DNA from 4 places in the Bradyrhizobium sp. 2S1 genome. Region 1 is predicted to be linked to each of the others. Evidence: riboswitches for the same ligand, from Rfam matches in the RefSeq annotation. Region 1 holds a riboswitch; each other region holds the start of a gene.
The links. Region 1 has a riboswitch for cobalamin ahead of HAP54_RS31175 (DUF1636 family protein). Riboswitches for the same ligand answer to the same signal wherever they lie in the genome.
Positions count from the first base shown of each region.

Region 1 (3,028 bases):
TGGGCGCCGACATCGCTCTCCGGCTTCAGCAGCACCGGGTTCATGTCGGTGTGCGGCTCGACACCGGCGGCGAGCGCCTGCAGGGCCTGCGCACGTCCGATCTCGCCGCCGTCGATGGTCACGGCGGCGTTGTTAGACATGTTCTGCGGCTTGAAAGGCAAGACACGCAGGCCGCGCCGTCTGGCAGCGCGCGCCAGGCCCGCGACGATGAGCGACTTGCCCACGTCCGAGCCGGCTCCCTGGATCATCAATGCGCGCGCCATGGTGCTTGTCAGAACTCGACGCCCGGCTGGGCCTTGATGCCGGAGCGGAACGGATGCTTCACCAGCGTCATCTCGGTGACGAGGTCGGCGATCTCGATCAACTCCTCCTTGGCATTGCGTCCGGTGAGCACGACATGCGTCATCGGCGGCTTTGACGTCGTCAGGAAGTCGACGACGTCGGCGATGGCGAGATAATCGTAGCGCAGCGCGATGTTGATCTCGTCGAGCACAACCATGCGCAAGCTCGGGTCTGCGATCAGCTGCTTGGCCTTTTCCCAGCCCGCCTGAGCCGCCGCGATGTCGCGCGCGCGATCCTGGGTCTCCCAGGTAAAGCCTTCGCCCATCGCGTGGAATTGACAGAGTTCGCCGAAATGCCCGGTGAGCAGGCGGCGCTCGCCGGTATCCCAGGCGCCCTTGATGAACTGCACCACGGCGCATGGGAAGCCATGCGCCACGCAGCGCACGATCATGCCGAAGGCGGAGGAGGACTTTCCCTTGCCGGCGCCGGTATGAACGATGATCAGACCCTTTTCACCGCTCTTGGTCGCCATGATCTTGTCGCGGGCAACCTTTTTTTTCGCCATCTTGGTCGCGTGGCGCGCATCCAGCGAAACCTCGCTGCTGACGACCTCGTCTTCGGCGCCGTTTTCTTCAGAAATCATGACGTTCCTTCGGCTTGACAAGTTCGAGCCACGGACGAATGGTGGGCCCGCGTTGGTTCCTGTCCTACGACAGGCGAAGAGGGAATGCGATAGGGCTCAAGGTGGGCCTGAAAAGCAGCCGCCCCCGCGACCGTGACCGGAGAGATGCCCAAAAGCCACTGATTCCCTTCAGGGATCGGGAAGGTGGGTATCGAGGGAGAAATCCTGCTCCGCAAGCCGGGAGACCTGCCAACGCAACGTGTAGTGAGACCGGCGGACGGGGTGTTCCGCGACGGGGAACGAACCCATTCACATCGGTTCGTGTGCCTCTTCGCCTCCCGCTGTCAATCCAGGATGGGCGATGAGCGTTACACTTCATGTCTGCATCACGTGCCGCGCCGGCCAGACGCTGGCGGAAGGTGAGCTCGCGCTCGGTGCGCGCCTGCATGCCGCGCTTCTTGAGGCCGGCGTGCCCGATGACGTCAATCTTGTTCCCGTCGAATGCCTGTCGGCCTGTAGCCAAGGCTGCTCGGTCGCGCTCAGCGCGCCGGGGCGGTGGTCCTATGTCTATGGCCGCCTGTCCGCTGACAATGCCAGGGATGTGATCGCCGGTGCCTCCGCCTATGCGGCCGCGCCTGACGGCATCGTGCCGTGGCGCAGCCGTCCGGAAATCTTCCGCAAGCAATCGCTCGCCCGCATTCCACCTCTTTCCGTCGTGCCGGAGGCCGCAGAATGACCACGCTCGCCAAGGTTCCGGTCACCGTCGTGACCGGGTTTCTCGGGTCCGGCAAGACGACGCTGATCCAGCATCTGATCCGCAATGCCAACGGCAAGAGGCTTGCGGTGCTGGTCAACGAGTTCGGCAGCGAAGGCGTCGACGGCGAGATCCTGAAGTCGTGCGCCGACGCCAATTGTCCGGCCGAGAACATCGTCGAGCTCGCCAATGGCTGCATCTGCTGCACCGTCGCCGACGATTTCATCCCGGCCATGGAGCAGTTGCTGGCGCGAAGCGTGAGGCCCGATCACATCGTGATCGAGACGTCGGGGCTCGCGCTGCCGAAGCCGCTGCTGAAGGCGTTCGACTGGCCGGAGATCCGCTCGCGGATCACGGTCGATGGCGTGATCGCGCTCGCCGATGCCGAGGCGGTCGCGGCCGGCCGCTTTGCGCCTGACCCGGCTGCGGTCGACGCACAGCGTACGGCCGACGGCAATCTCGACCACGAGACGCCGCTGTCCGAAGTGTTCGAGGACCAGATCGCCTGTGCCGATATCGTGCTGCTGACCAAGGCCGATCTCGCCGGAGCGGAAGGGATCAAGGCGGCCAAAGCGGTGATTGCCGCTGAAATGCCGCGCGAGGTTCCGATGTTGCCGATCGTCGACGGCGCCGTCGATGCGCGCGTGATCCTGGGGCTCGAGGCCGCGGCAGAGGATGATCTCGCGTCGCGGCCGTCGCACCACGATGGCGAGGACGAGCACGAGCACAATGATTTCAACTCCGTGGTGATCGATCTTCCCGAGGTTTCGGATGTCGAGGCACTCGTCGCTTCGATCAAGGGGCTGGCCCGCGAGCAGAACGTGCTGCGCGCCAAGGGCTATATCGCAGTCGAAGGCAAGCCAATGCGGCTGCTCGTGCAGTCCGTCGGCGAACGCGTGCGGCATCAGTTCGACATGCCCTGGGGCACACGGCCGCGGCAGTCGAAGCTGGTCGTGATCGGCGAGCACGGCGACATCAATGAAGCTGCGATCAGGGCGCGACTAGGTGTCTGATGCACGTCGTCTTCCGCGAGAGCCGCGGCCTTGAGGAGACCGCGACACCAAGGGACCTCGGCCAGGATCCGGCCGATCTCGTGGTGTTGTCGTTTTCCGACAGCGATCTCGCTGCCTTCGCGGCCGGCTGGCGGCGGGGCCGCGCCGCGCTGCCGTCGCTGCGGCTCGCCAATCTCGCGGAGCTGCGCCACCCGCTGTCGGTCGATACCTATATCGAGCGGACGCTGTCGCACGCGCGCGGCATCCTGGTGCGGCTGATCGGCGGTGAGCCCTATTGGTCCTACGGGCTGGCCGCGGTGCATCGCCTGGCAAAGGAGCGCGATATCGCCCTGGTGGTGTTGCCGGCGGATGGCCGCG
Region 1 covers NZ_CP147717.1:6,630,056-6,633,083, forward strand. The annotation lists gene HAP54_RS31165 (cobyric acid synthase) at 1-263, opposite strand, end outside; gene cobO (cob(I)yrinic acid a,c-diamide adenosyltransferase) at 272-925, opposite strand; cobalamin riboswitch at 962-1,172, shown strand; gene HAP54_RS31175 (DUF1636 family protein) at 1,266-1,640, shown strand; gene cobW (cobalamin biosynthesis protein CobW) at 1,637-2,671, shown strand; gene cobN (cobaltochelatase subunit CobN) at 2,671-3,028, shown strand, end outside.

Region 2 (3,028 bases), 3.6 Mb from region 1:
GGAGCTGCCGAGGGAAACGGCCGGTCATCGCTTTCGCGCGTTGTTGCAGCGTCCGGGCATTCTGCGCCTGCCCGGCGCCCATAACGGCATGTCGGCGATCCAGGCACGCGAAGCGGGCTTTACTGGTCTTTACCTCTCCGGAGCCGCCATGACGGCGTCGATGGGCTTGCCCGATCTTGGCATCATTACCGTTGACGAGGTCGCATTCTTCGTCCGCCAGATCGTCCGCGCCTCGGGGCTGCCGCTTCTGGTAGACGGTGATACTGGCTATGGCGAGGCCCTCAACGTCATGCACATGGTGCGGACCTTCGAGGAAGCCGGCGCTGGCGCCGTTCATATCGAGGATCAGCTTCTCCCGAAGAAATGCGGTCACCTCAACGACAAGAAGCTGGCCGACGCTCACGACATGGCGGCCAAGGTGGCCGCGGCCGCGAAGGCGCGCCGTGATCTCGTCATTGTTGCCCGAACCGACGCCGCCGCCAGCGAAGGGCTCGATGGTGCCGTCGCGCGAGCCAAGCTCTATATCGAGGCCGGCGCGGACGCGATTTTCCCGGAAGCGCTCAACACCGCCGAGATGTTCCGCGCGTTCGCCGAGCGGATGCCCGGCGTTCCCCTGCTCGCGAACATGACTGAGTTCGGCAAGACGCCCTTTTTCACCGCGTCCGAGTTCGAGGAGATGGGTTATTCGATGGTGATCTGGCCGGTCTCGTCGCTGCGGGTTGCCAACAAGGCGCAACAGCAGCTTTACGCAGCGATCGCACGCGATGGCGGCACCCATAAGGTGGTCGACCACATGCAAACTCGCGCTGAGCTGTATGCCACCATTGGATTGTACGACTACGAGGCATTGGATGCGTCGATCGTACAGACCATCATTCCCGAAGGGATGCCGCAGCGGGCTATGGGCTCGAAATAGACCTTGTTTCTGAGACGCTATACGGGCGTAGCCGGAAGCCATGAACGATTTCGTCAGAGCGGTCCTCACGCCGCCGCATGGGCACAAGAAAGTGTTGCTGCATTCGTGCTGCGCACCCTGCTCTGGCGAAGTCATGGAGGCGATGCTGGCCTCGGGGATCGACTACACGATTTTCTTCTACAACCCGAACATCCATCCCGAACGCGAGTATCTGCTGCGCAAAGATGAGAACGTGCGCTTTGCGGAGAAACACGGCGTGCTGTTCGTCGATGCTGACTACGACAAGGACAACTGGTTCGCCCGCGCCAAGGGCATGGAGTGGGATCCGGAGCGCGGGCGCAGGTGCTCCATGTGCTTTGACAAGCGTTTCGAGCGCACCGCGCTATATGCGCAAGAACACGGCTTTAGTGTCATGACGAGTTCGCTTGGTATCTCGCGCTGGAAGAACATGGCGAAGATCAGCGACAGCGGCCAACGGGCCGTCGTGCCTTACGAGGGATTGTCGTCAGGGACAATACCTGGCGCAAGGGCGGCGGCTCCAGCCGTATGATCGAGATCAGCAAGCGCGAGGCGTTCTACCAGCAGGAATATTGCGGGTGCGTCTATTCGCTCCGGGACACCAACCAACACCGCCGCCGCCAAGGCCGCGAACCGATCGAAATCGGTACCCAATTCTACGAGTTTGAGGACAAGCCGCCGGTAACGGGTGATTGAGCAATACCAGGGTGTTTTTGATCACGGTCATTGACTGCGGTCGGACTTGACCTTAACTCCTGTGCTGTCGTGGTTCTGCGGGCTCGTTTGGCCCGGAGCTAAGAGGGAAGCCGGTTCAATGCCGGCGCTGCCCCCGCAACTGTAAGCGGCGAGTTGTTGTCCAACAAAACCACTGAGGCCCGAAAGGGCTTCGGGAAGGCCGGACAACAGCACTGACCCGTGAGCCAGGAGACCTGCCTCGACAACAGAACGTACTCGGGCGGGGTGTCTCGGTGGTGCGATTGCGACTCCTCGCGCCACCTTTCGCCCGGAGTCCAGGCGTGTCACGTGGCCTGCGCCCCCAACATCGGGGTAAGCCATGTCTATTTCTTCACTTCCCGTCGCAACACTCGGAACGCCGCGTATCGGACCGCGCCGCGAACTCAAGATGGCGCTGGAAAGCTTCTGGTCCGGCAAATCCAGCGAACAAGCCCTGCGTGAAACGGCGGTCGGCCTGCGCGCCGCCAACTGGGCCCGCCAAAAGTCGCTCGGCGTCAGCGTCATCCCCTCAAACGATTTCTCGTTCTACGATCAGGTGCTCGACACCAGCGTGATGGTCGGCGCCATTCCGGAAGTGTACGGTTGGAAAGGCGGCGATGTGTCGCTGGCAACCTATTTTGCGATGGCCCGCGGCGCGCAAGGCTCCGATCACGATGCCAGTTGCGGCCACTCGCATCACGCGCACGGCGCGTCGCATGGCGTGCCAGCGCAGGAAATGACGAAGTGGTTCGACACCAACTACCACTACATGGTGCCCGAATTCAGCGCCGGCCAGATCTTCAAGGTGTCCTCCTCCAAGGCGGTCGACGAATATCGGGAAGCCAAGGCGCTGGGTTACAAGACCCGGCCCGTCCTGCTCGGACCGGTGACGTTCCTTAGGCTTGGCAAGAGCAAGGATGCGGCACTCAACCCGCTGTCTCTGCTGCCAGTCCTGCTGCCGGTTTACGTCAAGCTTTTGCAGCAACTCGTCGCCGAAGGCTGCGAATGGGTGCAGATCGACGAACCGTGCCTGGTGCTAGACGCAGACCGCGAAACCCAAGGCGCGCTTCAAATGACTTACGCGCTCTTGGCGGAAATGGTGCCGGGCCTGAAGATCATGCTCGCCAGCTATTTCGGCAGCCTGGGCGACAACGCCGATACCGCGCTATCGCTGCCGGTCGCCGGACTTCACATCGACCTTGTGCGCGCGCCGGAGCAACTCGACAAGATCGTCAGCGCCGCACCGAAGGTAATGACCCTGTCGCTCGGTGCGATCGACGGTCGCAATATCTGGCGCTCCAATCTTTCCGCCTTGCTGAAGCGGCTGGAACCGGCGGTCGCCAAGCTCGGCCAGGACCGGGTGCAGATCGCCCCCTCCTG
Region 2 covers NZ_CP147717.1:10,225,820-10,228,847, forward strand. The annotation lists gene prpB (methylisocitrate lyase) at 1-916, shown strand, start outside; partial or broken gene HAP54_RS48590 (epoxyqueuosine reductase QueH) at 957-1,630, shown strand; cobalamin riboswitch at 1,684-1,885, shown strand; gene metE (5-methyltetrahydropteroyltriglutamate--homocysteine S-methyltransferase) at 1,989-3,028, shown strand, end outside.
Region 2: another riboswitch for cobalamin. It lies ahead of metE (5-methyltetrahydropteroyltriglutamate--homocysteine S-methyltransferase); the one in region 1 lies ahead of HAP54_RS31175 (DUF1636 family protein).

Region 3 (3,028 bases), 4.5 Mb from region 1:
GAGAATGTGTCGGTGAAGCGATGCTCGACGCCGACATGCAGCGCATATTGCGTCTCGTTGCCGTCGAGCGGCGACGCTTGCGTGTCGAAGGCGAACGGCGCATTCGGGTCGTAGCGATCACGCGCCGAGACGCTGGTATTCTGGACGCGTGCGCCATAAGAGAAGTCAGTGGTCGGCAGCAATCCGAGCGTGTGCTGCCAGTAGCCGGCCACGCTCTGCTGCTCGATATTGTAGATGTGGAAGGGGTCGACGCCCTGGAACGCGCCGCGTGCCTGACGGAACGTCGAATCGTAATAGTCGATGCCGGTGAGGATCGTCGACGGCATCCCCAGCATCACGTTCTTGACGGTGAGCCGCGGCGTCAGCGACCAGGTCTCCAGCGCGGCATCGTTGTAGGTCGAGGCGAAGCTGATGGTCGGTACCGTGCCGAAGAAGCCGCTTTGGGTATCGCGCTGCCGCCAGCCGCCGTCGACGATCAGGTCGACGCCGTTGATCAGCGTCTTGGTGAAGCCGGCGGTGACGCTCGCGGTCTGCTGGTTGGCATAGTCGAACGGCGTACTGCTGCCCCGGCGGTCGGTTTGCAGCTCGTTCACCCCGATCGACGGATCGACCAGCCGCCCGCCGGGCAGGCCGAGCTTCTGGTCGCTGCCCGTGACGGTCAGGAAAGCGGTGAGGTCGGGCGTGGTGTAGTTGACGCTGCCGACCGCGTTGCGCTGGTCGAGCGCATTGTTGACGCGGTAGCCGTCGGACTTGATGCCGTTGCCGTAGAACGAGGTGGACCACGGTCCCGCATTGAGCGCCGCGGAGACGGCGGCCATGCGGGTGTTGAACGAGCCAAATCCCGCCTCGGCTCTCATCGTCGTCGGCGGACCGCCGACGCCGGTCTTGGTGATGATGTTGACGACGCCGCCCACCGCATTGTCGCCGTAGAGCACGGCGCCGCTGTTGCCGCGCGTGATCTCGATGCGCGCGATCGAATCGAGCGGGATCGTGGTGAGGTCGAAGCCGGCCTTGTCGACGTCGTTGAGCCGGCGGCCATTGAGCAGGAACAGCGTGTTGTCGGTGGCGAATGCCCCGAAGCCGCGCAGGTCGACCGCGGTCTTGGCGCCGTTCGGCCCGCCATAGAGCGTTTGCAGCTGCACGCCCGGCACCTGCGCGAGGATTTCCGGCAACGACTGCACCGGCGAATGCGCGATGTCGTCGGCGGTGATCACGGCCGAGGACGATCCGACAATGCCGGCGAACTAGCGACCGCCGCTGGTGCCGCCCGTTCCGGTGGCCGTGCCTGTCCCTGTGGTGCCCGATCCGCTTCCGCCGCCTACATTGGTGCTCTCTGCGGTGCCCGGCGCCGGACGGCGCGGTGCCGGCGCTTCGTCCGCAGCCGGCTTGGCGCGCGTGACGTTCTGGTCGCCCGGCTTGGTGACTTCGATCGCTGGTAGCTGATCGGGAGCAGGCGCCTGCTGCGCCCGCGCGGCGGAGACAATAAATACAGGCGCGAGCATCGTCGTCGCGAGCAGCAGCGTGCGCCGCCAATGGTGGAATGGGTAGGACAACATAAGCGAGACCTCGGTAACGTCAGTGGCACGTCACCGCGAACCAGTCTCACCATCGTGCTAACAGCCTCAGGTGAAGCTCATGCCTGTACTCCCCGACCGGCATCTTCGCGTGTGACCACGGCTGACGGCAGGTCTCCTGGCTCGCGGGTCGTTACCCTTCGTCGCCTTCCCAGGACCGAGATTCCCAGTGGCCTGTGACGAAGGATTCACCGCATACAGTTGCGGGGGCAGCCGCGGCCTTGGGGAAGTTTCCCCGCACCGCATTCCCTTTTCATCTCATGAAAGAACCGTCATGTTCATCTAGGGTTCGGCCGGGCAGCAAAGTCAATCCGGCGGAAGTCGGGCGGCGGTCAGACGGCCACGGTTTTTATCGAGTGTCGCTTGTCTGCCACGGCGATCGCTGTAAGAGCATGGATCCAATGAGCGTGCAGGATTTTGCCTTGGCGGCCGAGGTCGCCGCGCGGCGCCGATGGGGCGCCACCGCGGCGCTGCTCGCGCTTGTGGTCCTGCTGTGCGTGATCTCGCTCGGCATCGGGCCGGTGCGGCTGTCGCCGCTCGCGGTGATCGAGGCGCTGTTCGGCGGCGGCAGCGACGTGGCGCAGGTGATCGTGCGCGAGATTCGCCTGCCGCGCACCATTCTCGCGTTCGCGATCGGCGGCATTCTCGGGCTGTCAGGCGCGGCGCTGCAGGGCCTGCTGCGCAATCCGCTGGCCTCGCCGTCGCTGTTCGGCGCGCCGCAGTCGGCGGCGTTCGGCGCGGTGCTGGTGATCGCGCTCGGCCTGGCCGATGTGCGCTCCTACGCGTTGCCGGTGGTCGCGATCATCGCCGCGTTCGGCTCGGTGTTCGCGCTGCTCGCGGTCGCCGGCCGCAATGCCGGGCTGCTGATCCTGATCCTCGCGGGGCTCGCGATCTCGAGCTTTGCCGGTGCTGCGACGGCGCTGGTGATGAACCTCTCCAGCAATCCCTTCGTGGTGCTGGAGATCGCGTTCTGGCTGCTCGGCTCGCTAGAGGACCGCAGCTTTCAGCATGTGGCGCTGGCGCTGCCCTTCATCATCGCGGGTGCCGCCATCCTGCTGAGCCAGGCGAACGCGTTCCGCGCTCTGACGCTCGGCGAGGAGGCCGCGCAGAGCCTCGGCGTCGATGTCGGGCGGCTGCGGCTCTTCGTGATCGCGGGCGTTGCGCTCGGCGTCGGCGGCGCGGTCGCCGTGACAGGCACGATCGGCTTCATCGGGCTCATCGCGCCGCATCTAATGCGTCCCCTGATCGGTCACGATCCGGCGCGGCTGCTGGTGCCGAGTGCGCTCACCGGCGCGGCGCTGCTGCTCGCGGCCGATATCGCGGTGCGCATCATCGCCTCGACCTCCGACATCAAGGTCGGCGTGCTGACCTCGATCATCGGGGTGCCGTTCTTCCTCTATCTGATCATGCGCGAACGCCGCGCGCTCGGTGGAGGCGTGGCATGAGGCTGCTGT
Region 3 covers NZ_CP147717.1:2,097,959-2,100,986, reverse strand. The annotation lists partial or broken gene HAP54_RS10045 (TonB-dependent receptor) at 1-1,238, opposite strand, end outside; gene HAP54_RS10040 (hypothetical protein) at 1,245-1,556, opposite strand; cobalamin riboswitch at 1,666-1,863, opposite strand; gene HAP54_RS10035 (FecCD family ABC transporter permease) at 1,976-3,019, shown strand; gene HAP54_RS10030 (ABC transporter ATP-binding protein) at 3,016-3,028, shown strand, end outside.
Region 3: another riboswitch for cobalamin. It lies ahead of HAP54_RS10040 (hypothetical protein); the one in region 1 lies ahead of HAP54_RS31175 (DUF1636 family protein).

Region 4 (3,028 bases), 3.2 Mb from region 1:
GGCGACGGAAACGAGAGCCTTTTCGAATGCTCGGCGCAGTAGCGCTGCACGCGTGTCATCGCCGCCGCTCTCGGCGGTATCGGAGGGGGCGCCAACCTGCGGCGCTGTTGCATTAATATCGGCTGCGTTCATGTCGTAACACCCGGATAGCGGCGTCGCCGCGAGATGACCTATCCGCTTCATGCTAGCAGGGGCAGCTTGCGAAAAGCTGACTAAGATCGAGCCTCCTTGGCGGCTTCATCCATGACCACGCAAGTGAGGACAACCGCTGTGCCGGCAAGGTCATTACTGCGATCGGAGCTCTGGTAAATCATGGCGCCAAAACACTTGGCCACGTCAGCAAGCGCGACGGCGACTGTTGCGCGTTGAAGGCTCAGTGGTACCACAAGCATTTGTGGAGCTATCGTGCTCGATCTGGCGCGCGCGGCAAGCCACCGAGATCGCACGATCATGGCAGGGACGCACCTCACGCCAGTTCCACAAGAAGAGCAACACCTTGCTGGCGCAGCTCGATCGCATTCTCGACCGCTTTGAATTGCAAGCCAAACGTTGCGCGTCATGAGATTATCCCTCGCCAGCATCGCCCAGAACCTTCGCCGAACGGATTCCTATCCAACGCGGGCTCGCATAGGCACCCGTCATCGCGACGGAGCATCGAAATCAAAATGCTGCCACTCTTTTCACGGAATGGGCCGAAGCAGGGGGGGGGGCATTTGCTCGAACAGAGCGTTGCGGGCCCGGACCCGGAGCGGACGTGGCGTCCTGCGTCTCGACTCCCCTGGCACAAGCCTTGACGAATCTCGACGCGCGGCGTCTGTATGTAGATCTGCCACGGTCTTCCATTCTGCATCTAGTAGGATGGAAGCTAAGAGGGAACCCGGTGCGCCGGTAACGGCTATTCCGGGGCTGCCCCCCGCAACTGTAAGCGGCGAGCGGTTGTCATAATGGTCACTGGCCGCGACAGCACCGGGAAGGCCGACAGCCGCAGCGACCCGCGAGCCAGGAGACCTGCCGCGACAGAATAGAACGTCCTCGGGCGGGGTGCCCCGTGCGTCGCTTGCAGCCTGGGACGTTTGACCCGTCTCCTCGCAAGTCGTGCGCGTGGCTTCACCCCCTAACATCGCGGGGTTGCCGATGTCGCCGTCTTACGATTTCAATCAGCATGGTCATCTAATTGAGTGGCCGAGTGTGCGGCCGTGGCCGGCGCGGCCAAAGTCTGCCGCGCCTCAGCGGTGTGTTGTGCCGCCGCCGTCATCGGCTCCGCTGCCGCGGCCTCTCGCGCCATTGCCAAAGCCGTCCGATCTCACGCTCGATCGATCGCGCGACGGCCTGCTGACCGCGTTCGGCAAGCTAACGCTGACCGATCGCTATCTGCTCGTCGGCGAAAGCATCCAGGACATGTTCGCGCGGGTGTCCTGTGCCTTCGCGGACGATGTTGCGCACGCCCAACGTCTCTATGACGCGATGTCTCGGCTGTGGTTCATGCCAGCCACGCCGGTGCTGTCCAATGGCGGCACCACGCGCGGCCTGCCAATCTCGTGCTTCCTTAACTCGGTGTCGGACTCGCTCGAAGGAATCGTTGGCACCTGGGACGAAAACGTGTGGCTTGCCTCCAACGGGGGCGGTATCGGCACGTACTGGGGCAATGTTCGCTCGATCGGAGAGAAGGTGAAGGGCGGCGTCAGCTCAGGCGTCATCCCGTTCATCCACGTCATGGACGGCCTGACGCTGGCGATCAGCCAGGGCTCGTTGCGGCGCGGCTCGGCGGCGGTCTATCTCGATATCCAGCATCCCGAGATCGAGGAGTTTCTCGAGATCCGCAAGGCGTCCGGCGACTTCAACCGCAAGAGCCTCAACCTGCATCACGGCATCAACCTCACCGACGAGTTCATGCGTGCCGTGGGCGCCGGCACCGCGTTCGCTCTGCGCAGCCCGAAGACGAACGAGGTCGTCCGCGAGATCGACGCGCGACAGCTATGGCAACGCATTCTTGAGAACCGGTTGCAGACAGGCGAGCCTTATCTCTTGTTCATCGACACCGTGAATCGCGCGCTTCCCAAGCACCAGCGCGAGCTCGGTCTCAAGGTCTCGACCTCCAACCTGTGCAGCGAGATTACGCTCCCGACCGGCATCGACCATCGCGGCGAGGAGCGCACCGCGGTGTGCTGTCTGTCATCGCTCAACCTCGAGACCTGGGACCAATGGAATGAGGAACCCGGCTTCATCGAGGACGTCATGCGCTTCCTTGACAACGTGCTCACCCACTTCATCACGACGGCGCCGGAGGGTATGAAGCGGGCCCGCTACGCCGCCCTGCGCGAGCGCTCCGTCGGACTTGGCGTGATGGGCTTCCACTCGTTCCTCCAGGCGAATGGCATTCCAATGGAGAGTGGCTTGGCGAAATCATTCAATCTAAAGATGTTTCGGAAGATCCGGGGTGATGCCGACGCGGCATCCGTCGCCCTTGCTCGCGAGCGTGGCCCGTGCCCGGATGCCCTGGAACGTGGCGTGATGGAGCGCTTCAGCCAGAAGATCGCGATCGCGCCGACTGCTTCGATCAGCATCATCTGCGGCGGCACCAGCGCATGCATCGAGCCGATCCCGGCCAACATCTACACCCACAAGACGTTGTCTGGTGCCATCTCGGTACGTAATCCTCATCTGACCAGGGTACTGATCGCCAAGGGCGCCGACACCCCGGTGACCTGGCAGTCGATCATTGCGCAGGAGGGTTCGGTCGCCCATCTCGACATTCTGTCGGAACACGAGAAAGCGGTGTTTCGCACCGCCTTCGAGGTCGACCAGCGCTGGATCGTCGAGCTTGCAGGCGACCGGGCCGCATTCATCTGCCAGAGCCAGTCAATCAACCTCTATCTGCCGGCCGAGGTCGATAAGTGGGACCTCCACATGCTGCACTGGACGGCGTGGAAGCGTGGGGTGAAGAGCCTTTATTACTGCCGTTCAAAATCGATCTCGCGCGCGGCGTTCGCCGGCAAGATCGTCGACGATGACGAGGCCGCGCCGCGGC
Region 4 covers NZ_CP147717.1:3,399,233-3,402,260, reverse strand. The annotation lists gene HAP54_RS16060 (hypothetical protein) at 1-132, opposite strand, end outside; gene HAP54_RS16055 (hypothetical protein) at 359-562, shown strand; cobalamin riboswitch at 816-1,030, shown strand; gene HAP54_RS16050 (ribonucleoside-diphosphate reductase subunit alpha) at 1,240-3,028, shown strand, end outside.
Region 4: another riboswitch for cobalamin. It lies ahead of HAP54_RS16050 (ribonucleoside-diphosphate reductase subunit alpha); the one in region 1 lies ahead of HAP54_RS31175 (DUF1636 family protein).